DNA from 2 places in the Salinivibrio sp. KP-1 genome. Region 2 is predicted to be linked to the other one. Evidence: predicted binding sites of a transcription regulator. Region 2 holds the regulator's gene; the other holds the start of a gene.
The links. Region 2 encodes CRP, which controls carbon source genes, mostly activating them, when cyclic AMP is high. Its sites were predicted from a motif close to TGTGANNNNNNTCACA; they were not measured.

Region 1 (9,897 bases), on a different contig from region 2:
ACGCATGAATGGGGTTAAGGCCAACAAAGTCCGCGCCACGCGAGGCGAGCTCACTGACCAATTGTTTCAAGTCACCAAAATCACCAATCCCCCAGTTGTGAGGGGTACGCAGTGTGTAGAGCTGAATACTCGGGCCCCACATTTTTTTGTGTTGATCCAGTTCAGGTTGTTTATAGCATTGAGTAGGCGCCATGATGAGCGTCATTTGGTACGGTGATTGACGCCGTTTACGTATCACAGAAAGGCGATGATAGCCCCACGGTAGGGAGCAAGGCAGGCTAAACACTAATGGGCCGCCATTACTGCGCTCATCGCGAACGATTTGTGACTGTAAGTAACCCTCGAAGCACTCGCCCTGTTCGGTTTCCAACCGCCAACTAAAGTCACTTTCTCGCGCACTGGTCCCTAAATGAAGCGCAATTTCGACTGGCTCATTCTCCTGTACCACTTGCACGGGCGCGAGCACATCCGCTTTATGTTTCTTCGCCGCCGATGCCAATAACGCCTCGTCATTTCGTGTGTCATAGCCAAGTGACGTTAGTAAGTCATGTAAGGTACTGTCCGGCACGGCCGCTTCTGAGCCCCATGCACTGATATAGCGATCAGCGAGGTTGGCCATTTGTGCGACTGTCTTCAATGCAGATTCTTTCATCGCTTTCTCCGAGGGGTCTGCCCCCTTCTTTTATTGGGCAATATTGTTGTCATTATTGTTAGGTGGCAAGGCTCATTCCTTGCCACCGATAAGGTTGTTAACCCATTATTTGCAATTAGCGCTTAATCGCTTCTAACTGCCAAATGTTAGTAACGTAATCGCGAATTGAGCGGTCTGAGCTAAACTTACCGACCAACGCGGTATTCAAAATCGCTTTACGTGCCCATTGCGACGCGTCACGGTAATCACGGTCAATGTCATTGTGTGCGCGCACGTAATCGGCAAAGTCAGCCAAACACAGGTACGGGTCGCCGCTACCCATGACACTGTCAAAGACAGGACGCAACGCCCCAGGCTGACCTGGCGTAAACGTCTCATCCAACAGACTGTCCAAGGCGGCCTTCAATAGAGGCTGGCTATGATAGACCGCTTCAGGCTGATAGCCTTTTTTGCGCAACGCCGTGACGCCATCGACATCAAGACCAAAGATATAGATGTTGTCGTCACCCACTTCTTCACGGATTTCCACGTTCGCGCCATCCATGGTGCCAATGGTGAGCGCGCCGTTGAGTGCCATTTTCATGTTCCCCGTGCCAGACGCTTCTTTACCGGCCATAGAAATCTGCTCAGACACATCGGCAGCAGGAATAATGATTTCCGCCATACTGACACGATAATCAGGAATAAATACCACTTTGAGCTTGTCACCGACTCGTGGATCATTATTAATGGTTTCAGCCACCTTATTAATCGCATAGATGATCGATTTTGCTAATTCATAGCCAGGTGCCGCTTTCGCAGCAAAAAAGACCACACGCGGCGCCATATCGAAATTCGGCTCATTGATGAGGCGCTGGTACAGTGAAATGACGTGTAATAGATTAAGGTGCTGGCGCTTATATTCATGCAGGCGCTTAATTTGTACATCAAAAATCGCATCGGTATTTAGGGTGATATCGAGGTGCTCTTTGACCCATCCCGCCAAACGCTGCTTGTTGCGCTTTTTGACATCCATAAACGTCTTTTGAAAAGCAGTGTCGTCCGCGTATTGTGCAATCTGCTCGAGTTGCTCCAATTGCGCTGGCCACTGCTCACCGATTTTCTCACTGATCAAGTTGGACAAATCAGGATTACAGAACTTCAACCAACGACGCGGTGTGATGCCATTGGTCACATTTTGAATGCGCCCTGGGTATAGCGCGTCAAATTCTGGGAATAAATCACGCTTAACCAACTGAGAATGCAAGGCGGCAACGCCATTCACCGCATAAGAGCCAACCACACATAAATTAGCCATGCGCACCATGCGCTCACCTTTGTCGTCAATCACAGACAACACCTGCTTTTTGGCCACATCGCCGGGCCACTTCGCTTCTACCTCTTGCATGAAGCGATGGTTGATCTCAAAAATGATCTCCATATGACGCGGCAGCAAACTGGCAATCAGCGCCTCACTCCAGGTTTCCAGCGCTTCGGGCAGTAAGGTGTGGTTGGTGTAAGCAAAGGTACGACTGGCGATGGACCAAGCCTCATCCCAGCCCAGACGATAATCATCCAGCAATACGCGCATCAGCTCAGGAATAGCGATGGTGGGGTGAGTATCGTTCAACTGAATGGTTTCGTAGTCTGGCAATGCGGCCAATGCATGCCCTGCCTCTAGATGACGACGGAGAATGTCTGCTACAGAAGCTGCACTGTGGAAATACTGCTGCATTAAGCGCAATGTTTTACCCGCATCGTGGTTATCGTTGGGGTACAAGACTTTGGTCAAATTCCCTGCAGCGATGGCGGATTGCTGAGCCTGGGTATAGTCACCGTCATTAAAGGCATCAAGGGCAAACGGCGTTAACGCCCGTCCTTCCCACAGGCGCAATGGGTACACAGTATTGCTTTGATAACCCACAATCGGCAGATCCCAGGGCATGGCCTGGATTTTCATGCCCGGCACCCACTGACGGTACGTGTGCCCTGAGTCCTCAATCACCTCTACATGGCCATAAAAACCAATGGTTTGCGCTAAGTCAGGACGTACCACTTCCCACGGGTAACCTTCAGGCTCACGCCACGCATCCGGTGCTTCTTGTTGTGCGCCCTCTTTGAATGACTGGCGGAACAAACCATATTCATAGTGCAAGCCATAGCCGACCGCAGGATACTGTTGGGCCGCCAATGAATCCATAAAGCAAGCGGCGAGACGCCCCAAGCCGCCATTGCCCAAAGACGGATCACGCTCTTGTTCAAGTAAATCCGTTAACCCGAGGCCAAGCTCACTCACGGCATCGGCAATCGCATCGTACAAGCCCATGCTAATTAAATTGTTGCCGGTTAACCGACCAATCAAAAACTCGAGGGATAAATAGTTAACACTTTTAGCTTGTTTAATGGCTTGATCGTGTTCAGTGGCTACCAGATCACTCGTGGTATGTTCGGCTAATGCACGGCCCAGTGCGAGGTACCAGTCGCGCAGCTGAGCGGTGTCTGGTGCGTGACCTAACTGGGTTAGGTGTTGAACCATACTGATTTTAAACGCACTTTTATCAAACGCATGTTGCTGTTTTGGTGTCATGTCGTCGCTCTCGATAATGGAATGAAACCTTGATGGTTATTCATCCTGCCCAACCCGAGCACGGCAAACATCCTCCCACGTCATTCTCATCAAAGGAGGAGACCACAGGGCGTAGAGAGCCAGGTCACATAGCAATAGTGAGCCGCCTCTCATCAAATCCATGAGCAGCCCTTTATCGAGTGACCTAAGTCACGCTATGAAACAAAAAAGGGGCTACGTCCACGGTGAAAAACATCGCTTTCCTTTTGTGATTTTTGTGCGCTAACGCAAATTAAGCCCTAATAAACCGAGATGGATGTGTATCTCAATCATTAAAAAGGCCACCAATATGACGTTTAAGTGATATAAATCACAATTAAAAGGCGTAGCTGCACTAAATTGGGGCATCCGTTAAGAGATCAGGGATAGATCATAGTTTGTGCGTTTGAAGTTACATACACTGCAATCAGGACAGAGGTGCGCACCAAAAAGGTCGCACCGCATTTGCAGTGAAGGACAGTGTCTTATGTGGATCCCATCAAAGCTGACTCGGCCTGGACGGCTTTATAACGCGATATTACGCCCGCGTGTGCTCGATATTTTACAACAAGCCCCTCACTATAAGCTGGTGCTGTTTCGCTCTCCGGCCGGATATGGCAAAACCACCATGGCTGCACAATGGCTCGCGGATCAATCCAATGTCGGCTGGTTTAGCATTGATGATAGTGACAACGACAGCTTTCGCTTCATTAACTACTTACTGCAAGCGCTGCACCACGCTACCCAAGAGGGCTGCGCCAACACGATAAAGCTGGCGGAAAAACGCCAATTCTCATCACTTCGTGCGCTCTTGTCTGATGTCTTTGCTGAACTGGCAGGGTTTCATGCCACTAGCTATTTGGTGTTGGATGACTATCAGCTCATTGATAATGAGGAGATTCATGAGGCGATGCGCTTTTTCATTAAGCACATGCCAGATAATCTCACTTTGGTGGTCACCTCACGCGCCAACCCTCCACTGGGCACCGCGAATTTACGCGTACGCGACTTGATGATTGAGATCGGCAACGAGCTTCTCGCGTTCGATAACGAAGAAACGACGCGCTTTTTTAATCAACGTGTCGACGATGGCGTGGATGAATCCACGGCGAACGCATTATGCAACTACGTTGAAGGTTGGCCGTCAGCCTTGCAGCTCATTGCGATTCAAGCGCAGCACCAAAAGCGTACCCTGATGCAAAGCGCCGCGTCTTACGCTGGTTTTAACCATGCCCACCTTTGGGACTATTTGGCCGAAGAAGTGTTTGATTTGCTTGATGCTGAGACACGACAATTTCTCATGAAAGTCTCCGTATTAGAGATGTTTAATGACGAGTTGGTTTTCGCACTCACTGAACGCGAAGATGCATTGAATATGCTCGAGTCACTGAATCGTTATGGCTTGTTTATTTATCCACTTGAGGGAGATAACAACTGGTTCCGATTCCACCATCTATTCGCGGAGTTTTTGGCTCATGAGCGCCAAGCACGGATCCCTCACCAACAACAACCCTTGCATAGACAAGCCGCACTGGCATGGTTGAAGTTACAATCTCCCCATCAAGCGTTGCGTCATGCACGCTACGCCAAAGACGATGCATTGTTGGCCGATATACTCAATCAGCACGGCTGGCGTATGTTTAATCGTGGTGAATTGTCGACACTAGAAGCCGCGATTATCAAACTCAGTGACGAGCTTTTATACCAATACCCAAATTTAAGCCTGCTACGTGCTTGGTTAGCCCAAAGTCAGCACAGGTATCATGAAGTTGGCGAACTTTTATCCAGTGCAGAAAAAGCCTATCAAACCCGACAAATCCCACTTGATATCGATTACCAAGGCAATGCCAATGCGTTGCTCGCCCAAGTGGCCATTAACGCGAATAATCCTGAGCAGGCGATGCAGCTGGCAGAAAAAGCGCTCGAGCAACTCGATAGCGCCAATTACCGCGGTCGCATTGTCGCTACCTCGGTTGTGGGAGAAGTGAATCATGTGCTCGGTGAGCTGGATCGCGCCTTATCCATGATGCAACAAACCGAGAAATTAGCGCGGCAACATCAAGTTTACCATCAAGCACTTTGGGCGATTTTACAACAAAGTGAGATCTTACTTGCGCAAGGCTATGTGCAAGCCGCGTTTGAGTTGCTCGACAGCGCCGATCAGCTCATTGAGGATCAACAACTGCATCAAGTTCCTCTCCACGAGTTTGCCTTACGTCTCCGTGCCCAAATCTTATGGTGTTGGAACCGGCTTGATGAAGCCGAAGCTTGCGCCTACAAAGGACTGCAGGTTTTAGAAAATCAGCCACCGAGCAAGCATTTGCATAGTTACTCCATGCTCGCACGCGTAGCCGTTAGCCGCGGCGAGTTAGACAAAGCGGCAAAAAGCATTGAGCATATTGAACACCTTTTGCGCGAGTCTGTTTATCACGTTGATTGGACCGCCAATGCATCATTGTCGCTGTTACTCTATTGGCAAGCCAAAAATGAACTCACCAACATGGACGAGTGGTTACACCAAGCCACTCGCCCCGCTACCGCCTGCAACCACTTTAGTCAGCTTCAGTGGAGAAACATTGCCCGTGCGCATCTGCATTTGGGTCAGTATGACCAAGCACGTCAAGCGGTTGATTTTCTGCGCCGCGAAGCAAACAAAGCCAACTTGGTGACCGATAAAAACCGCAATTTGATTGTTGAAGCCGTCCTTGCCAGCAAAGAGCAAGAGACAGAATATGCCAAAAGCCTCTTGCAAGATGCGCTGATCCTCACCAATCAAACCGGCATGATGGGTAACTTTTTGATTGAGGGCGAGGCGCTCTCCCCGCTCCTGCATGCGTTAATTGAACAACACGCACTCGGCGCCCTCGAACGCCACCGTGCGCAGCAACTCCTCAAGGAAATTGCGAGCCATCAACGCTCTCGTTCAACGCACTTTGATGAAGCCTTTGTCGAAAAGCTGGTCAACCACCCTAACGTGCCAGAGCTCGTGCGAACCAGCTCATTGACACAACGCGAGTGGCAAGTGCTCGGCTTAATTTATTCAGGCTTCAGTAACGAGCAAATCGCCCATGAGTTGGATGTCGCGGGAACAACGATCAAAACCCATATTCGTAATTTATATCAAAAGCTCAATATCGCTAACCGCAAAGAAGCGGTCGTCACCGCCGAAAACCTTTTACAACTTATGGGGAATTAGTCAACCCTGTCTACGCCCTCAGGCTTTTCTGGGGGCGTAGAGGCCTCGCGCTCTCCCCCTACCTTTCGTGATACTTTGCTGAATTTCATCATCTTTTTTGTAATGACACGCTGAATTTTAACCCGATCACGCATGGTAGATGCCCTCCTTGAGTAAGCTGCGCTCAGTATTGATAAATGAGGAAAGATCAATGAAGCGCACTCACCTTTTGCAACCACTCGGCACACCGGTCGCCGTTGCAGCTACCATAGCGTTAGCGGGTTGCAATATCGAAAACGACCCCAATTTGCCCCCTAGAGATGCGGGCACTAGCGATGCCAGTGTGCTATTTGCTGACGCCGATACCCTGCTCACTCATCAAACCAACGCCACCTCGCTCACCTTGTATTACTCCGCTGATGGCACGATGCGCTATAACCCGGACACGCAGCAAGTGGAAAACGCCACTGCGAGTGTCGAATCCACCCTTGCCACCCGCGATAATTGGCAGACATCGTTTCCCCATTTGCAAGGCGACGTTAAAGGGTTCGACTTTGACTTTGTTAGCGCCAATATTGCCCTGAAGCAGTGGCTCAAAGGACAAATTCTCGCCATCGCCAAAGACGGCGACACCGTACTAACCGCAACCGATGTGCAACCGGCGCGGGCGCTTGATGCCTTGTATGCCGAACACGCCGAAAAACTTACCTATGGTGCCATCCCTGACGCGGGACACACTGAATTTCGTCTTTGGGCTCCCACCGCACAGCAAGTCTCGCTAGTGCTCTATCAATCGGGGAGCGAACAAAACGCGCCAAAGCAGCGCCAAACACCCATTAAAATGGACTTCGACGCCAACTCAGGAAGCTGGCATGTTGCCACCACCGCGCTGAATCATGGCGACTATTACCGCTATCAACTATCGGTCTATCACCCAACCACACATCGTATCGAGCGTCTCGAAGTCACTGACCCTTACTCACATAGCTTATCGACCAACTCTAGCTATTCACAGGTGGTGGATCTAAATGCGCCCGCGCTTAAACCCAGTGGCTGGGATACGCTGAGTGCACCTTACTCGCAGCAAAACCCTGCCAACAGCGTGATTTATGAGGCGCACGTGCGTGATTTTTCCGCGCTCGATCAATCCACACCAGACAATCTGCGCGGTAAGTATCTGGCTTTTACCCAAAATAGCACCGCCCCGGTCAATCACTTAAAAGCGCTTTCTCAATCCGGCGTTACCCACTTACACCTGCTCCCCGTGTTTGATATTGCCTCCATCAACGAAGACACGGCGCAGCGTATCGATTTAACCGATCGTTTCTCCACGCTATGTGACAAAGCACCTTCGCTGAAAGAGACGCCAAGGCTGGCGAGTGAGTGCGACAACAATCAAACCATCCAAGCGGTATTAATGGATTTAGCCACCCAAGACAGCGCTGACACTCCCTATGTGCAAACGGTGATAGCAGCGATGCGTCAACACGACAGCTTTAACTGGGGTTACGATCCTTTCCATTACACCGTGCCCGAAGGCAGTTATGCGACCGAGCCTGAAGGCACCGCGCGTATCCTCGAGTTTCGTAAAATGGTCATGGCAATTAAACAGAATATCGGCATGAATGTGGTAATGGACGTGGTCTACAACCACACCCACCAAGCAGGCTTAGGGACCTATTCTGTGCTGGATAAAGTCGTGCCTTGGTATTATCAGCGCCTTAACCCCGTCACTGGGGACGTTGAGCAATCCACTTGCTGCTCAAACACCGCGCCTGAGCATCGCATGTTTGCCAAGCTGATCGATGACTCGATTGCCACCTGGGTGAAAGACTACAAAATCGATGCCTTCCGTTGGGATTTGATGGGTCATCATCCGCTGGCCCAGATCGAGCACACACTTGCCGTTGCCCGCGCCATCAACCCAGATGTGTATTTCTATGGTGAAGGTTGGAACTTCGGTGAAGTCGCCAACGATCGCCAGTTTGTCCAAGCTACCCAAACAAACCTTGCAGGCACAGGCATTGGCTCGTTTTCTGACCGACTTCGGGATGCGGTTCGCGGCGGCGGTCCATTCGATGGTGGCGAGTACCTACGCAAAAACCAAGGCTTTGGTAATGGTCAATGGGTCGCCCCCAATGATTTACAACAGCAAAACAGCGGGGAAAGAGCCGGTGCCCTGCATAATGCCGATCTCGTTCGTTTGGGTATGGCGGGTAACTTAAAAGATTTTCAGTTACAGATTGCCAATGGTGATGTCGTGCGCGGTGACGAGGTCGATTACAACGGTCAACCGGCTGGCTACGCAAAAGATGCTTGGGAGGTTCAAAACTATGTCTCCAAGCATGACAACCAAACCTTGTGGGATAACAATCAATACAAATTCCCTTACGCCATGCCGCTCGAGACACGCGTTCGTGCCCAAGCCGTGTCACTCTCAACGGCACTGCTGGGACAAGGGGTGCCTTTTATTCACATGGGCAGCGAACTGCTTCGTTCAAAATCCATGCAGCGTGACTCCTACGACTCAGGCGATTGGTATAACCGCGTCGACTTTACTCAACAAACCACGCAGTGGGATAAAGGGCTGCCACGTGAAGATAAAGACGGCGACAACTGGCCAATGATTGAAACCGTGATTGCCAACCACAACAGCGAGGCCAAACCAACACCGCAGGCAATCAGCAACATGGACAGTTACTTTAATGAGCTGGTGGCGCTGCGCACTTCATCTGGGCTGTTCCACTTAGGCCAAGGCAGCGTGATCAACCAACGTGTCAGCTTTCACAACACGGGCGCCTCACAAATCCCCGGGCTGATTGTGATGCTGCTTGATAACAGTGGCAGTCTGCACGACAGCAATATTGATGCGACGCGTGATGGAATTATCGTCGCGATCAATGCCTCAGGCACGGCCGTCAATGACTTTGCCAACATCGACGCCACCGGCTATCAGCTTCACAGCTTGCAAGCCAATGCGGGCAACGGCTCGATCGCTTATAACCAACAGGCCGCTCACGTAACCAACGGTAAACTCACCATCCCCGCGTGGTCCGTCGCCGTATTCGAGAAACCTCATCAACCTTAACCATCATTTGGGGGAGTGCTGCTTCCCCGTTTCACTTGCCGCCCGGACATCTACCCGTAGCACAATCCTCATCGACCGCGTCCCCCCATTAAAAGGCCGTTAATTACACTAGTTTTATGGCCCGCGCTCGCGTTATTTATAGTGATATCAACGCTTGAATACGCTTTGACAGTATTTCCTCGTTTTTTGTGTTGCTATTGGCATAAACGCTGATCGGTTCACTCAACACCCGAGTACAGGATGTGGTACGGTATTTCTCTCTAATTGGAACTGATATCACACTAATCAATAGCCATTGATGAGTGTGAGCGGTCAACAAGGAATAAGTTAATGTTAAAAGATTTGGTCGTTGATGGGCGTTATAAAAAAACACTGGATCAGTCGATACACGCTATCGT
Region 2 (9,897 bases):
CCACCACGGAGGCGGATGGACGTGAGATCATCATGGGGTTAAAACACCGAGAGCTCGCGGTGGAAGGGGTCCAATTTCATCCAGAAAGCATCCTCACCCAAGAGGGACATGCGTTACTGGCCAACTTTCTCCAGCAATAAAGCCGACAGAATAAAGGCGCGACAGTTTTAAGCGCCATTACCTCGGGGCATCCCAGTCGCGCCCGCTATTACACACTCTTGCACAAAATGGCGATCTTTATCACTAATTTTACATTTCGCGATTTTTGACTGCCTTATCAATGGCTGCAACCTTATGCAACCTGGGTGTTGTCTCCCTTCAGTCTTGCCTATTTGGCATCATAGCCTTGCTCGCTCTGCGCTTCTCTCTGCTCACAGTTTATGCATAACTATCTCTGTAAACTGCATGAGATCGGTTACCCTGCTGAAAACAAAACATAATCTGCTATTGCCGCGGTTAAAATAATGTAAATACTATGCGTCATAGATAAAACACAGAAGGATTGAGTGATGACAATGGAGCACAAAGTAGAACGTAAACTCTTCGATGAAGTCATGGTGCCATGTTACAACCCAATGCCGATGATCCCAGATCATGGTAAAGGGTCGCGCATCTGGGATCAGGAAGGTCGAGAGTATATCGATTTTGCCGGTGGTATCGCGGTGAGCTGTTTAGGCCATTGTCATCCGGTAATGGTGGATGCACTGACCGAACAAGCACAGAAGCTGTGGCACCTGAGTAATGTGATGACCAATGCCCCTGCGTTGCGCCTTGCTAAACGCCTCACCGAGCTGTCTTTTGCCGACCGCGTGTTTTACGCGAACTCAGGCGCCGAGGCGAACGAAGCCGCACTGAAACTGGCGCGTCGCTGGGCAAAAGAAGAGCACGGCGAGCACAAAAGTGAAATCATCGCTTTCACCAAAGGTTTCCACGGTCGTACCTTCTTTACCGTCACGGTAGGGGGACAGCCCGCTTATTCCGATGGCTTTGGCCCCAAGCCTGGCGATGTGACCCACCTTCCCTACAACGACATCGCCGCATTGGCCGACCATATCTCCGATCGCACCTGTGCGGTGATGATGGAGCCATTGCAAGGTGAGGGCGGCATCGTGCCACCGGAGGCAGGCTTTTTGCAGGCCGTGCGCGAGCTGTGTGATAAGCACAATGCGTTGTTGATTTTCGACGAAGTCCAAACCGGCAATGGCCGTACTGGCACCTTCTATGCCTATCAAGAATCAGGGGTCGAGCCGGACATTCTGGCGACCGCTAAATCATTAGGTGGCGGGATCCCCATTGGTGCCATGCTTACCACCGAACGTCTCGCGGCGCATATGAAACCTGGCGTTCACGGCTCTACCTATGGCGGCAACCCACTGGCATGTGCCGTGGCAGAAGCGGTGGTCAATGAAGTGACCAAACCTGAAGTCTTAGACGGTGTGATTGAGCGAGAGCAATGGTTCCGTGACGGTTTAGAAGCGATTAACGATAAGTACGGTATCTTCAGTGAAGTCCGTGGCAAAGGCCTGCTACTCGGTGCGGCACTGAATCAAGACTGGGAAGGCCGTGCCCGCGATATTTTGGTTGCCGCGGGTGAAGAAGGCCTGTTGGTATTAGTCGCCGGCCCAAATGTGGTGCGTTTTACCCCCTCATTGGTGATTACCAAAGCTGATATTGAAGAAGGGATGGCACGTCTAGAGCGCGCGATTGCGAAGGTCGTTGCAGGATAAGCGACCTCATACACTCGGAGGGATTTGAGATGTTAGTTATTCGGCCTATCCGTGCATCAGATTTTGATGCACTGATGTTGTGTGCGGAAGCGTCCGGCCATGGGTTTACCTCGTTGCCGGTGGATGCCGATTTGCTACAAGGGCGAATTGATAATTCGCTAGAAAGTTTTGCCAAAAAGGTGACAGAGCCTGGCCCGGAAGGCTACTTGATGGTCGCTGAAGATGTAGAAACGGGTGAAATTGCTGGGACAACAGGCATCGAGGCCGCGATTGGCCTCGACAACCCATTTTACAGTTACCACCTGACGAAGGTGGTGCACTCGTCGCGCAAACTGAATGTGCATAACATCGTGGAAGTGCTGACGTTTGGCAACAACTACACCGGCACGACAGAGATCTGCACCTTGTTTATGCGCCCTGAGTTTCGTGGCGGCCTAAACGGCAAGCTCTTGTCCAAGTGTCGGTTTTTGATGTTGGCACAATTTCCAGAGCGTTTCGCAGACGTGGTCTTTGCTGAAATGCGTGGTGTGTCTGACGACGAGGGGAACTCGCCGTTTTGGCAATGGTTGAAGGATAACTTCTTTAACATTGACTTCACGTTGGCTGACTACCTCACCGGGATTGGGGCGAAAGGCTTCATTGCTGACCTGATGCCAAAATTGCCGATTTACGTGAGCCTGCTTAGTGAGGAGGCGCGAGCGGTGATCGGGCAAGTGCACCCAAATACCCGCCCAGCGTTGCGCTTGTTGGAAAAAGAAGGCTTTTCGTGCCGTGGTTATGTCGACATCTTTGATGCCGGCCCCACGGTGGAATGCTTACGTCACAATATCGAATCCGTGCGTCATTCTTTTAACGCCTCGGCAAGCGTAAGAGAGCACAGCAGCGCGCAGGACTATTTGATATCGAACACGGACTTTGCCGGTTTCCGCGCCACGGCGGCGAAAGCGGCGGTGGATCATGAAACCAATCAGGTGGTGATCAGCCCCGCGGTAGCAGACGCATTGAATGTAAAAGAAGGCGATCAGCTGCGTTTGATTGCCATGGAGGGATAAGATGACAAAGCAATCAGCAGGCCATCTGATTAACGGTGAATGGGTGAAAGGCGAGGGCGAGGTGATGACCTCGCAAAATCCCTTTGATAGTCAGTGTATTTGGCAAGGTGAAGAAGCGACGCGTCCCCAGGTTGAACAAGCGGTTAGCGCCGCACGTGAAGCCTTTCTTCGTTGGCGTAATACTGAATTTGCCGAGCGCCAAGCGCTGGTTGAGCGCTTTGCCGAGATAGTGAAAGCGAATACGGATGATTTAGCGCGCACCATTGCGGAAGAGACGGGCAAACCATTCTGGGAAACCAAAACCGAAGTCGGTGCCATGGTGGGAAAAGTGGCGATCTCATTACGCGCTTACCACGAGAGAACGGGCTCACGCGAGAAGGACGTCAATGGCACGCAAGCGGTGTTGCGCCACCGCCCGTTAGGTGTGATGGCGGTCTTTGGTCCCTACAACTTCCCGGGTCATCTGCCCAATGGTCACATTGTGCCTGCGCTTTTAGCCGGTAACAGTGTGGTATTCAAGCCGTCAGAGTTGACGCCGAAAGTGGCGGAGAAAACACTGGCGTATTGGCTAGAGGCGGGGCTGCCACATGGCCTTATCAATTTGGTGCAAGGTGGCCGTAATACCGGTGAGGCTCTAGCGCAAGCGCGCGGCATCGACGGACTGCTATTTACCGGTAGCGCCAATACTGGCCATATTCTCCACCGCCAGTTTGCCGGTCAGCCTGATAAGATGCTCGCACTTGAAATGGGGGGAAATAATCCCTTGGTGGTCAGTGATCAGTTTGGTGATTTAGAGGCCACCGTGTATACCATCATTCAGTCAGCGTATCTTAGCGCCGGTCAACGCTGTACCTGTGCGCGCCGCTTGCTGTTGCCTGAGGGGGAAGTGGGTGACAAGATCTTGACGCGCCTAGCTCAATGGACAAAAACCGTGCGTGTAGGCGGTCAGTTTGATGATCCGGCTCCGTTTATGGGCGCACAGATCTCAGTGGCGGCAGCGGAAGGCATCCTGGCGACACAACAAAAGCTTGTTGATCTGGGCGCGAAGCCAGTGATTGAGTGTGAACATCAGCATGATGCGGTGATCTCGCCAGGGATCTTGGATGTCAGTGGTATCCAAGACTTACCGGATGAAGAGTATTTTGGCCCGTTGTTGCAAGTGCAGCGTTACCAGGATATGGCCGATGCGGTCACCAAAGCCAATGACACCCGTTATGGATTGTCTGCCGGGCTTATCAGTGAAGACGATGGTGAATGGCAGTATTTCCTTGACCATATTCGTGCAGGGATTGTTAACCGCAACCGTCAATTGACCGGAGCCAGTGGCGATGCGCCATTTGGTGGGCCAGGTGCTTCGGGGAACTTACGCCCTAGCGCGTATTACGCGGCAGATTATTGTGCTTATCCCATGGCATCCATGGAGGGCGAGCAGGTGATGCTTCCCGAGACGTTCGCCCCCGGTATACCGACTCAACAGGACTAAGGAGAGCAACATGGACAGTGGCCAAGCGTTATTCGACAAACTGTGGCAGGACTACATCAACCGCCTATGCCCTTCGGCACATAAGGTGCATGCCTTATTAGAGGAAGGGCAACCTTTGATCAATGATCATATTGCCTTACGGACATTTGGTTTGCCTAAGGTTGGGCTAAAGGTACTCGCGCGTCCATTTCTCGCCTTGGGGTATCAGCAAAAAGGTGACTATACCTTTGAAGCGAAAAAGCTCAATGCCTGCCATTTTGAGCACCCCGATCCCTTGATGCCGAAAGTCTTTATCAGTGAATTGATGGTCGAGCAATGCTCGCCCGCGCTTCAGGCGATTGTTGAGAAGCTGGTGGCACAAGTTGATGCGTCGTCACTTACAGGCAGCGATTTTCTCCATCAGGGCCGCCTATGGGATATTGATTGGGCAACCTATCAAACGCTTGCCGAAGAGAGTGAATATGCGTCTTGGGTGGCGGCACACGGTTATGGTGCGAACCATTTTACCGTGAGTGTGAATCAGCTGAATGCGCATGATGATTGCCTCTCGGTGAACAACCGATTGCGCGATAATGGCTTTGCGATTAACGAGTCAGGCGGGGAAGTCAAAGGGGATGCATCTGTGTATCTGGAGCAATCCTCCACCATGGCTGACCGCGTGCCCGTTACTTTCTCCGATTGCACGCAAACCATCCCGGGTGGCTTTTACGAGTTTGCCAAGCGTTATGTCCTGCCCAATGGTGAACTTTACCAAGGTTTTGTGGCTGCTTCGGCAGACAAAATCTTTGAAAGCACCCACTAGTTATTCGTTCTTGAACGAATATGGGGCGACGCCCTATGAAAAGGGAGTGTGTGATACGCTCCCTTTTTTATCGTCTATTGGGTCTCGATGTCGAGCCAAAACGTGTCTGGAATCGCTTGTGTTTCGTTGCTTAAATGCGGGTTGTCGACTCGGATGACAGTACGCTCACCAATGTTCGCCTTTTCAAAGGTTTCCTTAACTAAAGGCGCATTATTGAAAAACTCGATGAATGACCCATCTTGGTATGCCGTTTCAAAGGCGCTATTCAACATCTCGGCGACGTCAGCATGTTGCGGAGACACAAACAGGAACATTGGGAAGCGATAGATCAGCATCAGGTGTGGGTCAACTAACAGATTACCGTATTGCGGCCGCTCGGCTAATTCACTAAAAGGCTCAATCAAGGCACGAGGGAAGAGATCGGCCCGGCCCGTATCAACCACTTTGAAAATGTTTTCAAAGCTCGATATTTCACGTACGCGAAATCCCGCTGAGTTAAGCACCTTGACGTCGGCCCAACCTTGTCCCTGAATCATAGTCAGAGACTGCAAGTCACTCGCGCTACTTATCTGAGCAAGTTGGGGCTCGGTGGCTTGATTGGTAATAAACAGGCGATGGCCGAGTAAGCCACGAAACACGGGATAGCGAACGGGGATCAATTCAGCTTCCAGTGTACGGTCGGCACCAAGCCAGTCGACGGTGAGCTTGCCTTGCTTGAGCATTTCCACCTTACGAGATTGAGAGCCAATTTGGCCGTCAAAGGCTTGTAAGGTAACAGATTCTCCCGACTTTTCGGCAAGAAACTCGATGAGCTCAATGGCATAGAGATCAAGGGCCGAGCCGGCGCGTGGCTCGGGGTGGACAATCGTCGTATTGGACGCAGCATGGACTGAAAACACAGAGAGCGCGAAGGCGGTGAGGGTAACCATGAGTTTTTTCATAAACGACACCTTGTTAATTTTATGTTAACTATGTCGTTTTGAGTGTAGAAGCAATCCGCGTGCTTGCCAGATAATGGAGATAAAAAAACCGACGCCAGGGCGTCGGTTGGTGATACAGAGAGCGGCGCGATTAGCGTGTGCCGTATACCACGATGGTTTTACCGTGTGCGGAAATGAGGTTTTGCTCTTCAAGCATTTTAAGGATACGTCCCACTGTTTCGCGTGAGCAGCCAACGATTTGGCCAATTTCCTGACGGGTGATCTTAATCTGCATACCATCAGGATGCGTCATGGCATCAGGCTGCTTCGCCAAGTTCAACAGGGTTTGCGCAATGCGCCCTGTGACGTCCAGGAAGGCAAGATCCCCCACCTTTTGGCTCGTTACCTGCAAGCGGCGCGCCATTTGTGAGGACAAGCGCATCAAGATATCAGGATTCACTTGGATAAGCTGGCGGAACTTTTTGAATGAAATTTCTGCCACTTCACACGGTGATTTGGCGCGTACCCAAGCAGTGCGCTCTTGGTCTTCTTCGAAAAGCCCGAGCTCACCGATGAAGTCACCTTGGTTAAGGTAAGACAGGATCATTTCCTTGCCTTCTTCATCTTTGATCAGTACGGCCACAGACCCTTTCACGATGTAATACAAGGTCTCCGCCTTTTCACCAGCATGGATAAGCGTGCTTTTCGACGGATACTTATGAATATGACAATGTGAAAGGAACCACTCGAGTGTAGGGTCTGTTTGAGGTTTTCCTGGAACCATATAACTTATTTCCTCTGCATGTGTTGCCCGGCAACAACGTCCTATCTTTGTCTGAGGGGTAACCCATCAGATCATTGCACAGAATACGAAGTCTGAACGCGGGCTACAAGCTCACTGTATGTTAACAAGAGTGTATCTTTTTTTGTTGGTGATTTCTTGATTTTGATCTAGGCCAACCGCCTAAAAAACTGGCAAAAACGTGGCTAAGATCACGGCTTGAGAAGTAATACATCATGAATGCGCTACGCCTCAGCCAATCTTGCCTTTTTCTATCAATTGCTGGATCAATGGACGGATGATCAATTCCATTGCAAAGCCCATTTTTCCTCCCGGCACCACTAAGGTGTTATGGCGCGACATAAACGACCCGGTGATCATTTGCAACAGATAAGGGAAGTCGACGTTTTTCATGCCACGAAAGCGGATCACCACAAAGCTTTCATCCAAAGACGGAATCCCTTTGGCATTTAATGGGTTTGAGGTATCTACCGTGGGAACGCGCTGAAAGTTGATATGGGTGCGAGAAAACTGCGGGGTGATATAGTGCAGGTAATCATCCATTGAGCGCACAATCGAGTCGGTCACCGCTTCACGAGAATGGCCTCTATCGCGCGTATCACGGACAAATTTTTGAATCCACTCTAAGTTGACGATGGGGACCATACCAATCAAGAGATCGACGTGCTGCGCAACGTTGACGTCACCGTCGACCACGCCGCCGTGCAACCCTTCGTAAAACAATACATTGGTATTGTCGGCCAAGTCTTGCCATGGCGTGAAGGTACCAGGCATTTGGTTATAGGGCACCGCTTCATCAAAGGTATGTAAGTAGCGGCGGTACTTCCCGGTGCCTTGGTCACCATATTCACGAAAAAACTGTTCCAGCCGAGGGAAGTCGTTGGCGGTGGGGCCAAAATAGCTGATATGTTTACCTTGCTCACGCGCTTTACGGATCTCGACGTCCATTTCGGGACGGGTAAAGCGATGAAAACTGTCCCCTTCTAGCCAGGCCGCTTTGATGTTCATCATTTGGAACATCTTTCGGAAGGCTTCCGAGGTGGTGGTGGTGCCAGCCCCTGACGAGCCGGTGACCGCAATAATTGGATGTTTAGCCGACATGACGCGCCCTGTCATTCAGTCTGAATTTGTATCGCGATACGGCGAGTACTGCGATGCTAGGATCCGAGTGCTGCTTTACGACGAATATCCACTGTCTCGTGCAACTCAGAATACACAATCACGGCTTCTCCGGATTGCAGTTGTTGGCGAACGTCCTCCACTTTTTGTGCAAAGCTGACTTCTTGCTCACCATAATCGGTTCCTTCCCGTAACACAAAATGCTCAATTAAACCTGTGAGTGTCTCGTCGGGAATCGATTGCCATGGAACCATCATACTACATCACCTTTTATCGATCTCAGGATGGCATGCTAGGGTGCCTGATGTGAATGTTGTGAATTGGCTCGCATTTTACCCGATCATTCCGCGTAATGCAGTGGTTCTCTACGCTTTCTTGATCGTGCGCGTGTCACTCACACGATCCGAATGAGGTGATTGTACGGGTAGATAAGTGGCAAGCCAGTGGGGGACGGCGTGCTCAAGCCAAAACTGTGGCTGTCGCCAACTACCGGCGACAAAGCCAACATGGCCGCCATGCTCAGTGAGTTGGTAATCAATGTTTGCGGGTAACGGGGACGTAGGGATCACCGCGTCGGTCATAAAAGGGTCGTCTTTGGCATGAATAATCGCCAGTGGGGCCTTGATGGTGTCGAGCACCGATAAACCACTGCAGGCGCGATAATAGTGGTGGGCATCGTCAAAGCCATGAAGCGGAGCGGTGACGGTTTGGTCGAACTCGAACAGGGTGTTTATCGCCGGGCGCTCCCCCGCGTGCCATCGGCCTACTTGCTGATGCCGTGTGAGCTTTTCCGCTAGGGTTTGTCGCATCGAGCGCAATAAATAGGCTTGATAAACACGGGAAAAGCCTTGCTGGATACGCATCGAGCACGCGGCAAGATCAAGTGGCGGCGACACGGCGCAGCCACAGGTCACGATGGGATCATCGTGATAGTCGGCCAGGTAACGCACCAGCATGTTTCCCCCCAAAGAGACCCCGACTGCGCCAATTTGACTCTCTGGATAGGTTTGACGCAAATGGGTGAAGAAGGCACGCGCGTCCTGGGTTTCTCCCGAGTGATAGGTTCGCGCGGCACGATTGAGGCGGCCACTGCAGCTGCGAAAGTGCATCACCACGCCGCACCAACCTTGGCGTTGGAAGGCCGCGAGCAAGCCGTTGGCATACGGGCTGTCAAAACTGCCTGCTAAGCCATGGAATAAAACAACAATCGGTTGTCCAGGTTGCGGCTGATGCGTCCACGCCAGATCAACAAAATCGCCATCGGGCAGGTCAAATTGCTGCCAGCGAGGGGTGAAAAGCGGGGCACGACGCAGAAAGCGAGGCAACAAGGTTTGCAGGTGCGCATTCCGCGCGCTGGGAATGGGTTTAAACGGTGTCATCATGGTTGCTTCCCTGTTCCTCGGCGGGTGTCACCTTCAGTGATGTGTATAGGTTGCGTGCTGATGGTGACAACTGACGGCAATAGTAGGCGAGAGGAGAGGCGGTGTCCGTGAGCCAGGTTTGACGATTCAGGGCATCGACTAAATCTTGCTGTTGGAATTTTTCTAAGCTGAGCTCGAAGTTAAGCATTTTTTTATATTGCCCACTCCCGACACGCGGCTTGATGTCACGCCGTAAATGACGGTAAGCAATCAGTAAGTGCTCAGAGCGGCTCAATGCGTGCTTCAGTTGTGTGAGGCTCTCGGGCGCAAGACCATAGCCGTGCTGTTCAATCCAGGCGAGTAATAAGGCAAGGTTGACGTTGCCTTGATGCTCGTCTTGGAGCCTGAGGCAAGCTTGCTTCACCTCTGGCTTGCCATAATGATGTAAACAAAACTGCCATAGGTCGGCGGGGTTCGCCATCCCAGGGGTTAGTTTTGATTGAATGTCGCCTCCAGGGCTTCCAGCTCTTCTTGTCGCTCCATCCATTCTTGTTCCACCTCTTCGAGCGTCGATTTGGCATCCGCTTGACGTTGCAATTGCGCCGTGAGTTGCGCCTTATTATCAGTGTGA

Region 1: malT (HTH-type transcriptional regulator MalT) is a predicted target of CRP. The motif match lies at 3,557-3,572, and genes of this name have one in related genera.

The regions. Positions count from the first base shown of each region.
Region 1 covers NZ_LAQR01000048.1:580,816-590,712, forward strand. The annotation lists gene malQ (4-alpha-glucanotransferase) at 1-652, opposite strand, end outside; gene WN56_RS15945 (glycogen/starch/alpha-glucan phosphorylase) at 768-3,218, opposite strand; gene malT (HTH-type transcriptional regulator MalT) at 3,724-6,432, shown strand; gene pulA (pullulanase-type alpha-1,6-glucosidase) at 6,623-9,499, shown strand; partial or broken gene WN56_RS17180 (PAS domain S-box protein) at 9,830-9,897, shown strand, end outside.
Region 2 covers NZ_LAQR01000036.1:161,577-171,473, forward strand. The annotation lists gene WN56_RS09490 (aminodeoxychorismate/anthranilate synthase component II) at 1-140, shown strand, start outside; gene WN56_RS09495 (aspartate aminotransferase family protein) at 510-1,727, shown strand; gene astA (arginine N-succinyltransferase) at 1,757-2,779, shown strand; gene astD (succinylglutamate-semialdehyde dehydrogenase) at 2,781-4,262, shown strand; gene WN56_RS09510 (DUF1338 domain-containing protein) at 4,273-5,064, shown strand; gene WN56_RS09515 (hypothetical protein) at 5,139-6,005, opposite strand; gene crp (cAMP-activated global transcriptional regulator CRP) at 6,136-6,768, opposite strand; gene WN56_RS09525 (phosphoribulokinase) at 7,018-7,887, opposite strand; gene WN56_RS09530 (YheU family protein) at 7,944-8,162, opposite strand; gene WN56_RS09535 (hydrolase) at 8,271-9,287, opposite strand; gene WN56_RS09540 (TIGR02444 family protein) at 9,271-9,813, opposite strand; gene WN56_RS09545 (ABC transporter ATP-binding protein) at 9,756-9,897, opposite strand, start outside.